3 regions of the Bradyrhizobium sp. 76 genome follow, and region 2 is predicted to be linked to each of the others. Evidence: predicted binding sites of a transcription regulator. Region 2 holds the regulator's gene; each other region holds the start of a gene.
What was found. The regulator PhoB, encoded in region 2, activates phosphate uptake and scavenging genes when phosphate is short. The targets are predictions, from matches to a motif close to TGTCATNNANCTGTCAT.
Positions count from the first base shown of each region.

Region 1: phnF (phosphonate metabolism transcriptional regulator PhnF) is a predicted target of PhoB. The motif match lies at 1,273-1,289, and genes of this name have one in related genera.
Region 3: phnC (phosphonate ABC transporter ATP-binding protein) is a predicted target of PhoB. The motif match lies at 1,745-1,761, and genes of this name have one in related genera.

Region 1 is NZ_JADPIS010000131.1:171,219-174,458, forward strand. It holds gene IVB48_RS34110 (carbon-phosphorus lyase complex subunit PhnI) at 1-124, opposite strand, end outside; gene phnH (phosphonate C-P lyase system protein PhnH) at 127-735, opposite strand; gene phnG (phosphonate C-P lyase system protein PhnG) at 740-1,204, opposite strand; gene phnF (phosphonate metabolism transcriptional regulator PhnF) at 1,323-2,051, shown strand; gene phnE (phosphonate ABC transporter, permease protein PhnE) at 2,151-2,912, opposite strand; gene phnE (phosphonate ABC transporter, permease protein PhnE) at 2,995-3,240, opposite strand, start outside.
Region 2 is NZ_JADPIS010000103.1:37,793-41,032, reverse strand. It holds gene pstB (phosphate ABC transporter ATP-binding protein PstB) at 1-281, shown strand, start outside; gene phoU (phosphate signaling complex protein PhoU) at 292-1,008, shown strand; gene phoB (phosphate regulon transcriptional regulator PhoB) at 1,032-1,739, shown strand; gene IVB48_RS26595 (GcrA family cell cycle regulator) at 1,983-2,495, opposite strand; gene IVB48_RS26590 (aspartate aminotransferase family protein) at 2,951-3,240, shown strand, end outside.
Region 3 is NZ_JADPIS010000131.1:175,360-178,599, forward strand. It holds gene phnD (phosphonate ABC transporter substrate-binding protein) at 1-750, opposite strand, end outside; gene phnC (phosphonate ABC transporter ATP-binding protein) at 814-1,623, opposite strand; gene IVB48_RS34150 (chloramphenicol acetyltransferase) at 1,807-2,478, shown strand; gene IVB48_RS34155 (alpha-D-ribose 1-methylphosphonate 5-triphosphate diphosphatase) at 2,475-3,240, shown strand, end outside.

The DNA.
Region 1 (3,240 bases), on a different contig from region 2:
CGAGTTGCTCCGAGATCTGGTCGAGCGTGATTTCCGGCACGCTTTGATCGCCGCGTCGCGCACTGGCGAGCAGGCGATGGGCGTTCTCGATGGCGCGTTCGCCGCCTTTGACTGCGACATACATGCTTAGCTTCCCTTATTCACGACGCGCGTGGTGCGCGGGATCGCAACCACGGCATCGTCGGCGACCAGCACCACATCGATGCCGCGCGGAAACAGCGTTTCGTTGACGCGCAGGCGCTCGAACAGGTCGAACGGCTTGATCGACGCCTGGAGCGTGGCGACGCCGTCGATGCCGGGACCGCGCAGCTCGAAGCTGCGTCCGGTGTCAAGGCTATCGACCTGGAAGATCAATGTGGTCGAGCGATCCGGATATTCGCTGGTGCCGAGCGCGAAGCGCTCGAGCGAAGACAGCACTCCGCCGTCGCCGATCAGCGCGAAGCTGGCGATCGAGGGATCCTGCACCACCGGTGCGCCGGTGTGGAACTTCAGCCATTTTGTCACGTCGGTGCTTTCCGACATGCGCGCATCGAGCCAGAGCGGCGTGTCGTGGTCGAACAGCGTCAGCGCGATCGCGGCCGTGCCGCGCATCATCGTTTGAGGCGCTCCTGATGTCGGCACGATGCGCTGGACCGATCCCGGCCGCGCCATCGCGTCCATGACCGAGCGAAAGGTCGATTGCGCCGACAGCACCTTGTCGGCGAACCCCGGCGGCAGCTCCGCAATCGTGGTCATGATCTCACCCCTCACCGCGCACCATGGTGTAGAAATCAACCTTCGTCGCGGCGGTCTCGGCCGCCACCTGTTTGCGCTTGGCCATCAGCTGCTCACGCAACGGCGCGATAATATCCCGCTCCACCGCGGCGCCGAAATCGCTGGACTGCACCAGCGCATCGCACAGCGCGATCAGCCGCGCCTTCTCGCCGTCGCGACCGAGCGTGTAACCGAAACCGACCTCGCCGCTCGCAAGCCGCACCGCGGCGCGCGACACGGTGGCTTCACCGAGGTTGAACGGCGCGCCGTCGCCGCCGACCCGGCCGCGCAGCATGACGAGGCCGTTTTCCGGCGCGCGCAGATCCTGATGCGCCGGCAAAGCGAGAGCGCGGAGGCGAGCGGCGATCTCGCCCGCCTCCGCGTGCGCCAGCACGGCCATTGCGGCCTTGCGCTGGGCTTGCTGATTGTTGTGCTGGGTCACCACATCCACCGACTTTTCTGCAGAACTTGCCGAATCCAAGTTGTCTATGATACTAGACAACTTGATAGCGGAGCGCCATGACTGTTTCGTGACAAGGGCGTGATTTCTGGAGTAGCTTCCCGGCCACATGAGCATGCAAGACACAGCTTCCTCCGGCGTCGCATTGTGGCGCCTCGTTGCCGACGGCATCGAGCGCGGCATCGCCGATGGCCGCTTTGCGGCCGGCGACAAGCTGCCGGGCGAGGTGGAGATCGCCGAAACCTATCGCGTCAACCGCCACACCGTGCGGCGCGCGCTGGCCGCGCTTGCCGAGCGCGGCATCGTGCGGGCCGAACGCGGCAGCGGAACCTATGTCGAGACGCAGAAGCTCGCCTATCCGCTGCGATCGCGGACTCGTTTCTCCGAGATCGTCGGCGCGGAGGGCCGCGAACCGCATGGCCGGTTGATCGAGGCGTCCGATGATGTCGCGACCCGCGAACTCGCGCGGGAACTCGGCCTCAAGACTGGTGCACCGCTGGTGCGGATCGAGGCGATGCGCCTCGCCGACCGCACGCCGATCTGCGTCTCCACGACGTGGCTGTCGGCGCAGCTGTTTCCGGGTGCGGGCGACGTCTTTGCCGCGACCCGCTCGATGACGAAATTGCTCGAGCATTACGGCGTCCGCGACTATCGCCGCGGCGCGACCCGGATCACCGCCGGCATCGTTGACGCAACCGACGCCGCACGGCTCGATCTGGCGCTGGGACGGCCGATCCTGGTGGTCGACGCCACCGATCACGATCTCGACGGCAAGCCGCTGGTCACCAAGCATTCGCGCTTTGCGGCGGAGCGGGTGGAATTTCTGGTGGAGTCGTAGGGTGGGCAAAGGCGCACTTGCGCCGTGCCCACCATCCATCCAGTGCTGCGATTGAACTGGTGGGCACGCTGCGCTTTACCCACCCTACGAAATCGGTGATCAGGCCACCGCCCTTCGCCCAATAATCGCGAAGCGCAGTTTTCCCGAGACGAAATCGATCGCGGCGACCGCGACCAGGATCATCAGGATCAGGAACGACACCTTCTGCCATTCCAGCACGCGGATCTGCTCGGCGAGCTGGAGGCCGATACCGCCGGCACCGACGATGCCGATGATGGTAGCCGAACGCGTGTTCGACTCGATGAAATAGAGCACCTGGCCGGCGATCACGGGCAGGACCTGCGGCAGCAGACCGAAGCGGATCTCGTGCAGCGCACTGCCGCCGGAGGCGCGGATGCCCTCGACCTGCTTCTGGTCCGCGCCCTCGATCGCCTCCGAGAACAGCTTTCCAAAGGCGCCGAAATCGGACACGGCAATGGCGAGCACGCCGGCAAACGGGCCGAGCCCGACCACGTTGATCCACACCAGCGCCCAGATCAGCGTGTCGATGCCGCGGATCGAATCCAGGAAGCGTCGAATCGGGAAGCGCAAAATACTCGACGGCACCACGTTACGCGCGGCAAGAAGACTGACCGGCAGCGCGAACACCGCAGCCAGCGTCGTGCCGAGCAGCGCGATCGACAGGGTCTCGCCCAGCGCCTTCAGATAGATCGGCAGCGACGAGCCGGGATCCGGCGGAATCATCATCAAGCTGATCCAGCCGAGCTGGCTGAGGCCGGCGACGAAGCGCGAGGGCGAGAAATCGAGATCGACGAGGCCATAAATCAGGATCGCGAGCGCCGCGACGATCATCCCCGGCATGGCGAGCCGCGCCGAGGCCGGCCGGTCGAACACATCAGGGTAGCGCGCTCGAAGCGCGGCGATGTCGATCTCTGCGGCCCCGTCACGTCCGCGTCTCCCTGCCGAACAGGCGGCCGCGCAGCCAGCCGGTGCTGATGTCGATAATGAAGACCGTGACGATGATGGTGAGCAGGATGGCGCTGACGTCGGAGTAATAGAACTTGCGGATGGCGACGACCAGCTCCTGGCCGATGCCGCCGGCGCCGACGAATCCCATCACGGAGGCCTCGCGAACGTTGATCTCGAAACGCAGCAGCGCGTAGCTGGCATAGCCTGCCGTGACCTGCGG
Region 2 (3,240 bases):
CCCGCACCGTCGCGGTGCGGCCCGAGGTGATCCTGTTCGACGAACCCTGTTCGGCGCTCGACCCGATCTCGACCGCCAAGGTCGAGGAGCTGATCCAGGAGCTGTCCGAGGATTACACGATCGCGATCGTCACCCACAACATGCAGCAGGCGGCGCGCGTCTCCGACAAGACCGCCTTCATGTATCTCGGCGAGTTGATCGAGTTCGACGACACCAGCAAGATCTTCACGTCGCCGTCCGACCGGCGCACGCAGGATTACATCACCGGCCGGTTCGGCTAGGAGACGCGACATGGGTTCTGAACATACCGCAAAGGCCTTCGACACCGACCTCCAGGAACTCACGCGCCTGGTCGCCGAGATGGGGGGTATCGCCGAGCGCATGATCGTCGAGTCCGTCGACGCATTGATCCGCCGCGACGTCCCGCTCGGCCAGCGCGTCGTCGCCATCGACACCGAGCTCGACGCGCTGCAGAAGCGCATCGAGGAGCGCGCGGTGTTGACCATCGCCCGCCGCCAGCCGATGGCGGTCGATCTGCGCGAGATCGTCGGCGCCATGCGCGTCGCGACCGATCTCGAGCGCATCGGCGACCTCGCCAAGAACATGGGCAAGCGCGTCGCAGCGCTGGAGACGGACTTCCATCCACTCAAGCTGTTCCGTGGCCTCGAGCACATGACCGACCTCGTGCAGCAGCAGGTCAAGTCGGTGCTGGACGCTTATGCCGCGCATGATTTGCCAGCGGCGATGGCGGTGTGGAAGGGTGACGAGGAAGTCGACGCCATCTGCACCTCGCTGTTCCGCGAGCTCCTCACCTACATGATGGAGGATCCGCGCAACATCTCGTTCTGTATTCACCTGATGTTCTGCGCCAAGAACATCGAGCGGATCGGCGACCACGCCACCAACATCGCCGAGACCGTGTTCTACATGATCGAGGGCCAGGCGATCACCGACAAGCGGCCGAAGGGCGACATGACGACCTTCGCCAACACGGTACCGAACACCTGAAGACTTAAGGGAGCGACGACCCGATGGGCGCACGCATTATGGTGGTTGAGGACGAGGAAGCCCTGACCGAGCTTCTCCGCTACAACCTCGAAGGCGACGGCTATGACGTCGAGACGGTGATGCGCGGCGACGACGCCGACACCCGCCTCAAGGAGCACATCCCCGATCTGATCGTGCTCGACTGGATGCTGCCGGGCCTGTCAGGCATCGAATTGTGCCGGCGGCTTCGCACCCGTCCCGAGACCAAGCAGCTCCCGATTATCATGCTCACCGCGCGCGGCGAGGAGAGCGAGCGGGTGCGGGGTCTTGCGACCGGCGCCGACGATTACATCGTCAAGCCATTCTCGGTGCCGGAGCTACTGGCGCGCGTGAAAGGCCTGCTGCGGCGCGCAAGCCCGGAGCGGCTCGCCACCGTCCTCGCTTTTGGCGACATCGAACTCGACCGCGACAAGCGCCGCGTGGCGCGCTCGGGCCGGCCGATCGATCTCGGTCCGACCGAATATCGCCTGCTGGAGTTCTTCCTGGAGCACCCGGGACGGGTGTTCTCGCGCGAGCAACTGCTCGACAGCGTCTGGGGCCGCGACATCTATATCGACGAGCGCACCGTCGACGTGCATATCGGCCGCCTGCGCAAGCTGCTCAATCTCGGCCGCGAGCAGGACCCGATCCGCACCGTCCGCGGGGCCGGTTACGCGCTGGATGATCGGTTTGCGAAGGCGGAGCAGGTGTAGGGTTGCAGCTTTGTTTCTTGGCAAGCTGTCCCCGAATTCTTCGACGTCGTCCCGGACGAGCGAGCGAAGCGAGCGCTGATCCGGGACCCATAACCACCGAACGTGGTTTGGCGAAGACTCGGAGTGACCCCTTTCGCGCAACAACCGCGCGCTCCGAGTATGGGTCCCGGCCCCCGTGCGCATTGCGCACTAGGCCGGGACGACACGGAAATTGAACCTTCTTCGCGCGACGACTTGCCGTAATTACCGCGGGCCCGGCTTCACCGGTGCGCGGCGCCGATCCGACGCCGGCTGGTAAGCGACGCGCGAGTGCTGGGCGCAATAGGGCAGGCCGGACAGCGCCCGTCCACCGCAGAAGAAGAAGTCCGGGCTCGAGGGATCGCCGACCGGCCAGTGGCAGGTCGCCTCGTTCAATTCCAGCAGCGACAGCCGCTGGCTCATCGGCACCACGTTGTCATAGGTGACCGGATCCGGCTCAGCCTCGACCTCGAAGGCCTGCGCCAGCGCGGTGTTGCCGCGCGAGATCGGGCGGCTCACCCGCATCATGTGCTGCGCGGGGCGCGCCTTGCGCGGCCGCGGCGCTGCCGACGAAGGGCTCTTGGCGCGGCCCGAAAGGCCGAGCCTGTGCACTTTGCCGATCACGGCATTGCGGGTCACATTGCCGAGCTCCGCCGCGATCTGGCTGGCCGAAAGTCCGGCCTCCCAGAGCTTTTTCAGCTGCTCGACGCGATCATCGGACCAGGTCAAAACCGTCATTGCACCCTTTCCCTCGCTGCGCGCCCGCCATCCTGGGGCCTCGCAGCGAATGCCTAAGCCTTCAAAAACCCGTGCCGCCAGAATCCCTTAAGGCTCGCCGGGCGCGTCTTGAACGCCCGAACGTTTACGCCGGTACATAAGGACTTAAAGATCAGAACCACTGCACGAGATGTCGTATCTGACAATCCAAACGCTACAATATGGCGTGACTCCCGCGCAAGAGTCCGCCGACTCGCTTCCACATGTTCCGTGACTAAATCCCGCAAAATCGGCACCGCAAGACTACGGATTCAGCGTTTCGCGAGGCTTTCCGGGCGGCATTGACACCCGTTTCACCAGGCCTAAGATAGTCGCGCGTGCCGCCCTCAAGAGGCGGCACGTTTCGTTTTCCGGGCCGGTCGATGGTGCGTTGCGCAATGCACGCTCACACCGTCCGCAACATTCAAGTGACCGTCATGACTAACAGCGCAGCGCCGCATTTGCTCCCCGTTTTCGCCAGGTCCGACCTCGGTTTCGAGCGTGGCGAAGGCTGCTGGCTGATCGCGACCAATGGCGAGCGCTATCTGGACTTCACCTCCGGCGTTGCGGTGAATGCGCTCGGCCATGCCCATCCGGCGCTGGTCGCGGCGTTGCAGGAGCAGGCCACGAAGCTCTGGCACATGTCGAACCTGTTCCAGAGCCCGGACGGCGAAAAGCTCGCCGCGCGCCTGTGCAATGAAAGTTTCGCGGAGTTCGTGTTCTTCTG
Region 3 (3,240 bases), on a different contig from region 2:
CAGATCGGAATTGTAGGCATAGGGGCCGTTGATGATCGGCGCCGACTTGTGGATGATGCGGAAATCGTCCTTCTTCATCGCCGAACCGTCGGCATTCTTCAGCATGCCCTTGGTCAGCATCTGCGCCAGCGTCGAATCGTCGTCGCTGGTCCACTGGTTGGCGGCGACGTCCACCGTGCCCTGCGCCAGTGCCAGGATCGCGTTCTCGTGGCTGCCGGTGAAGACGACCTTGCTGAAATAGGTGTCGGCGTCCGCGATGCCCATTTTGTCGAGCTCGAAGCGCGGCACGTTGTTGCCGGAGGTTGAGTTCGGGTCGACCAGGCCGAGGTTCTTGCCCTTGAGCTGGTCGATGCTCTTGTAGGGGCTGCTCGCCTTGACGAAGAACACCGAGTAGTAGCCGGTAGAGCCGTCGGAGTTGATGTCGTTGGCGAAGGCGTCGGTCTTGACGCCGGTCAGGCGGGCGCGGGCAAACGACGCCGAGCCATAGCTTGCGATATGAATGTTGCCGGCACGCTGACCTTCGATGACGGCCGCGTAGTCGTTGGCGATGCGCAGCGTGACCTTCACGCCCAATTCCTTGGAGAGATAGTTCATGAACGGCGCCCAACGCTCGGTGACGCCCGAGGCGTTTTCCGCCGGAATGACCGCGAAGGTCAGTTCGGGATATCTAGCTTTCCAGTCCTCGGCGGAAGCCGAGGTCGTGAACGCGAGCGCGGCGGCGCCGGCAAGAATCAATCTGCGAGTGATCATGATATACTCTTCATCGTTTGAGGTCGGTTGACGCAAAACTGGTGGGTCCTGATGCGGCGCCGCTCAGGCGGCGGCCGCCGTTCCAAGCGCCGGAATGCCCTGTCGCACCGGTGCGGGCGGGCCGCCCATGACATCGGCGGCTTCGAGATCGTAGAGCTCGCGCGCAACGTGCTCGGTCAACTCAGCCGGCGCGCCGTCGAACACCACGCGTCCCTGCGCCATGCCGATCAGGCGGTCGCAATAGCTGCGCGCCAGGTCGAGCGAATGCAGATTGCAGAGCACGGTGATGCCAAAATGCTTGTTGATGCGCAAAAGCGCATCCATGACGATCTTGGTGTTGCGCGGATCGAGCGAGGCAATCGGCTCGTCGGCGAGGATGATGTCGGGCTGCTGCACCAGCGCGCGGGCAATCGCGACGCGCTGCTGTTGGCCGCCGGAGAGCTGGTCGGCGCGCTGGGCCGCGAGCGGGGCGATGTCGAACTGCTCAAGCGCGGACATCGCCAGCGCCTTGTCCTGCTCGGGCCAAGCCTGCGACAGCGAGCGCCAGGCCGGCATCGTCGCAAGCCGTCCCATCAGGACATTGGTGAGAACATCGAGCCGGCCGACCAGATTGAACTGCTGAAAGATCATCGCCGAGCGCGCCCGCCACTGCCGCAGCTCCTTGCCGCGTAGCGCGGTGACGTCGAGACCGTCGAACAGGATGCGGCCCTGCGAAGGGGCCGCGAGACGGTTGATGGTCCGCAGCAGGGTCGACTTGCCGGCGCCGGAGCGCCCGATCACGCCGACGAAACCGCCGGGAGAGACTTGAAACGAGGCGTCGTCCACCGCGGCTTTCACGCCGAAGCGACACGTCAGACCTTCAACCACCAGCATGCAGGGCTCCAGAGTAGCTGGGACCCACCGCTAACGCCGGCGCTTGACACTTGTGTGACACGGACGTTGCGGTGTGGCGATCCTACGCACCTCATCCCCTGTTCATGCCCTGTCATCGCGTCGTCATGACATTGTCATCAAGCCGCTCGAAGAGAAACGCCCGCCCTCTCGTTCGGATGCAACATGGCCGCCAAAGCTCTTTCGGTCCAGCCGACTGTCGATCCCTCGGCGAAGCTGCACGACGCCAGGCTTGGCGCCTATACCGAGGTCGGCGCGCGCACGATGCTACACGAGGTGACGATGGGCGATTACTCCTATGTCGTGAACGACGCCCAGATCACCTACGCCACCATCGGAAAGTTCTGCTCGATCGCGGCGATGACACGGATCAATCCGGGCAATCACCCGATGCACCGCGCCACGCAGGCGCACTTCACCTATCGTTCGAGCGCCTATTTCGAAGGCGAGAGCGACGACACGGAATTCTTCGACTGGCGGCGCCAGCATCACGTCCATATCGGCCATGACGTCTGGATCGGCCATGGCGCGATCGCGCTGCCGGGTCGCAACATCGGCACCGGCGCGGTGATCGCGGCCGGCGCCATCGTCACCAAGGACGTGCCGGCCTACACCATCGTCGCCGGCAATCCGGCGCGCATCGTGCGCCGGCGGTTCTCGGAAGAGGTTGCCGGACGGCTCGCCAGCCTCGCCTGGTGGGATTGGGATCACGACAAATTGCGTACAGCATTGCCCGATTTCCGCAAGCTCGGGATTGAAGATTTTCTCTCGACATACGAAGCACGAGCAAGTTCTCTCAACAATTCTGTTGGCAGCAAACCAAGCGCAGTCGCGTGACAGACATTTTCCTTGAGGGCGGCCGAACCCTGATCGGCTCCGAGCTCGTCGAAACTTCGCTTGCCCTGTCCGGAACGGACATCGCAGAGATCGATGCCTCTCGCGGCCGGGCGCGGCTGGCTATCGACGCGCGCGACCTGCTGGTCCTGCCGGGCATCGTCGATCTGCATGGCGATGCCTTCGAGCGGCAGATGATGCCGCGCGCCGGGGTCGATTTTCCAATCGACGTGGCGCTCGCCGATAGCGACCGCCAGGCGATCGGCAACGGCATCACCACGGTGTTTCACGCCACGACCTGTTCGTGGGAGCCGGGCCTGCGCAGCGCCGACAATGCGCGCGGCCTGATGGAGGCGATCGAACGGCAGCGCCCGCAATTCGCGGCCGACACCCGCTTTCACCTGCGCCACGAGACCTACAATCTCGACGCCGAAACCGAGATCAGCCAGTGGCTCAGCGATGGCCGCGTCGACCTCTTCGCCTTCAACGACCACATGGACGGCACGGTTGGGGACATGGCCAAGCCGCGCAAGCGCAACCGCATGGTGGAGCGCACCGGCCTGTCGAGCGAGGAATTCGATCGCCTCGTCGAGCGTGTGCTCTCCCGCGCCAGTGAAGTGCCGGCTTCCGTGTCGCGGCTCGCCGCGGCGGCGCGCGCCGCCGACGTGCGGATGCTCTCGCATGACGATGCGACGCCGGCGATGCGCCAGGGCTTTCGCGCCATGGGCGTGGCGCTCGCGGAGTTTCCGATCAACGAGGAGACGG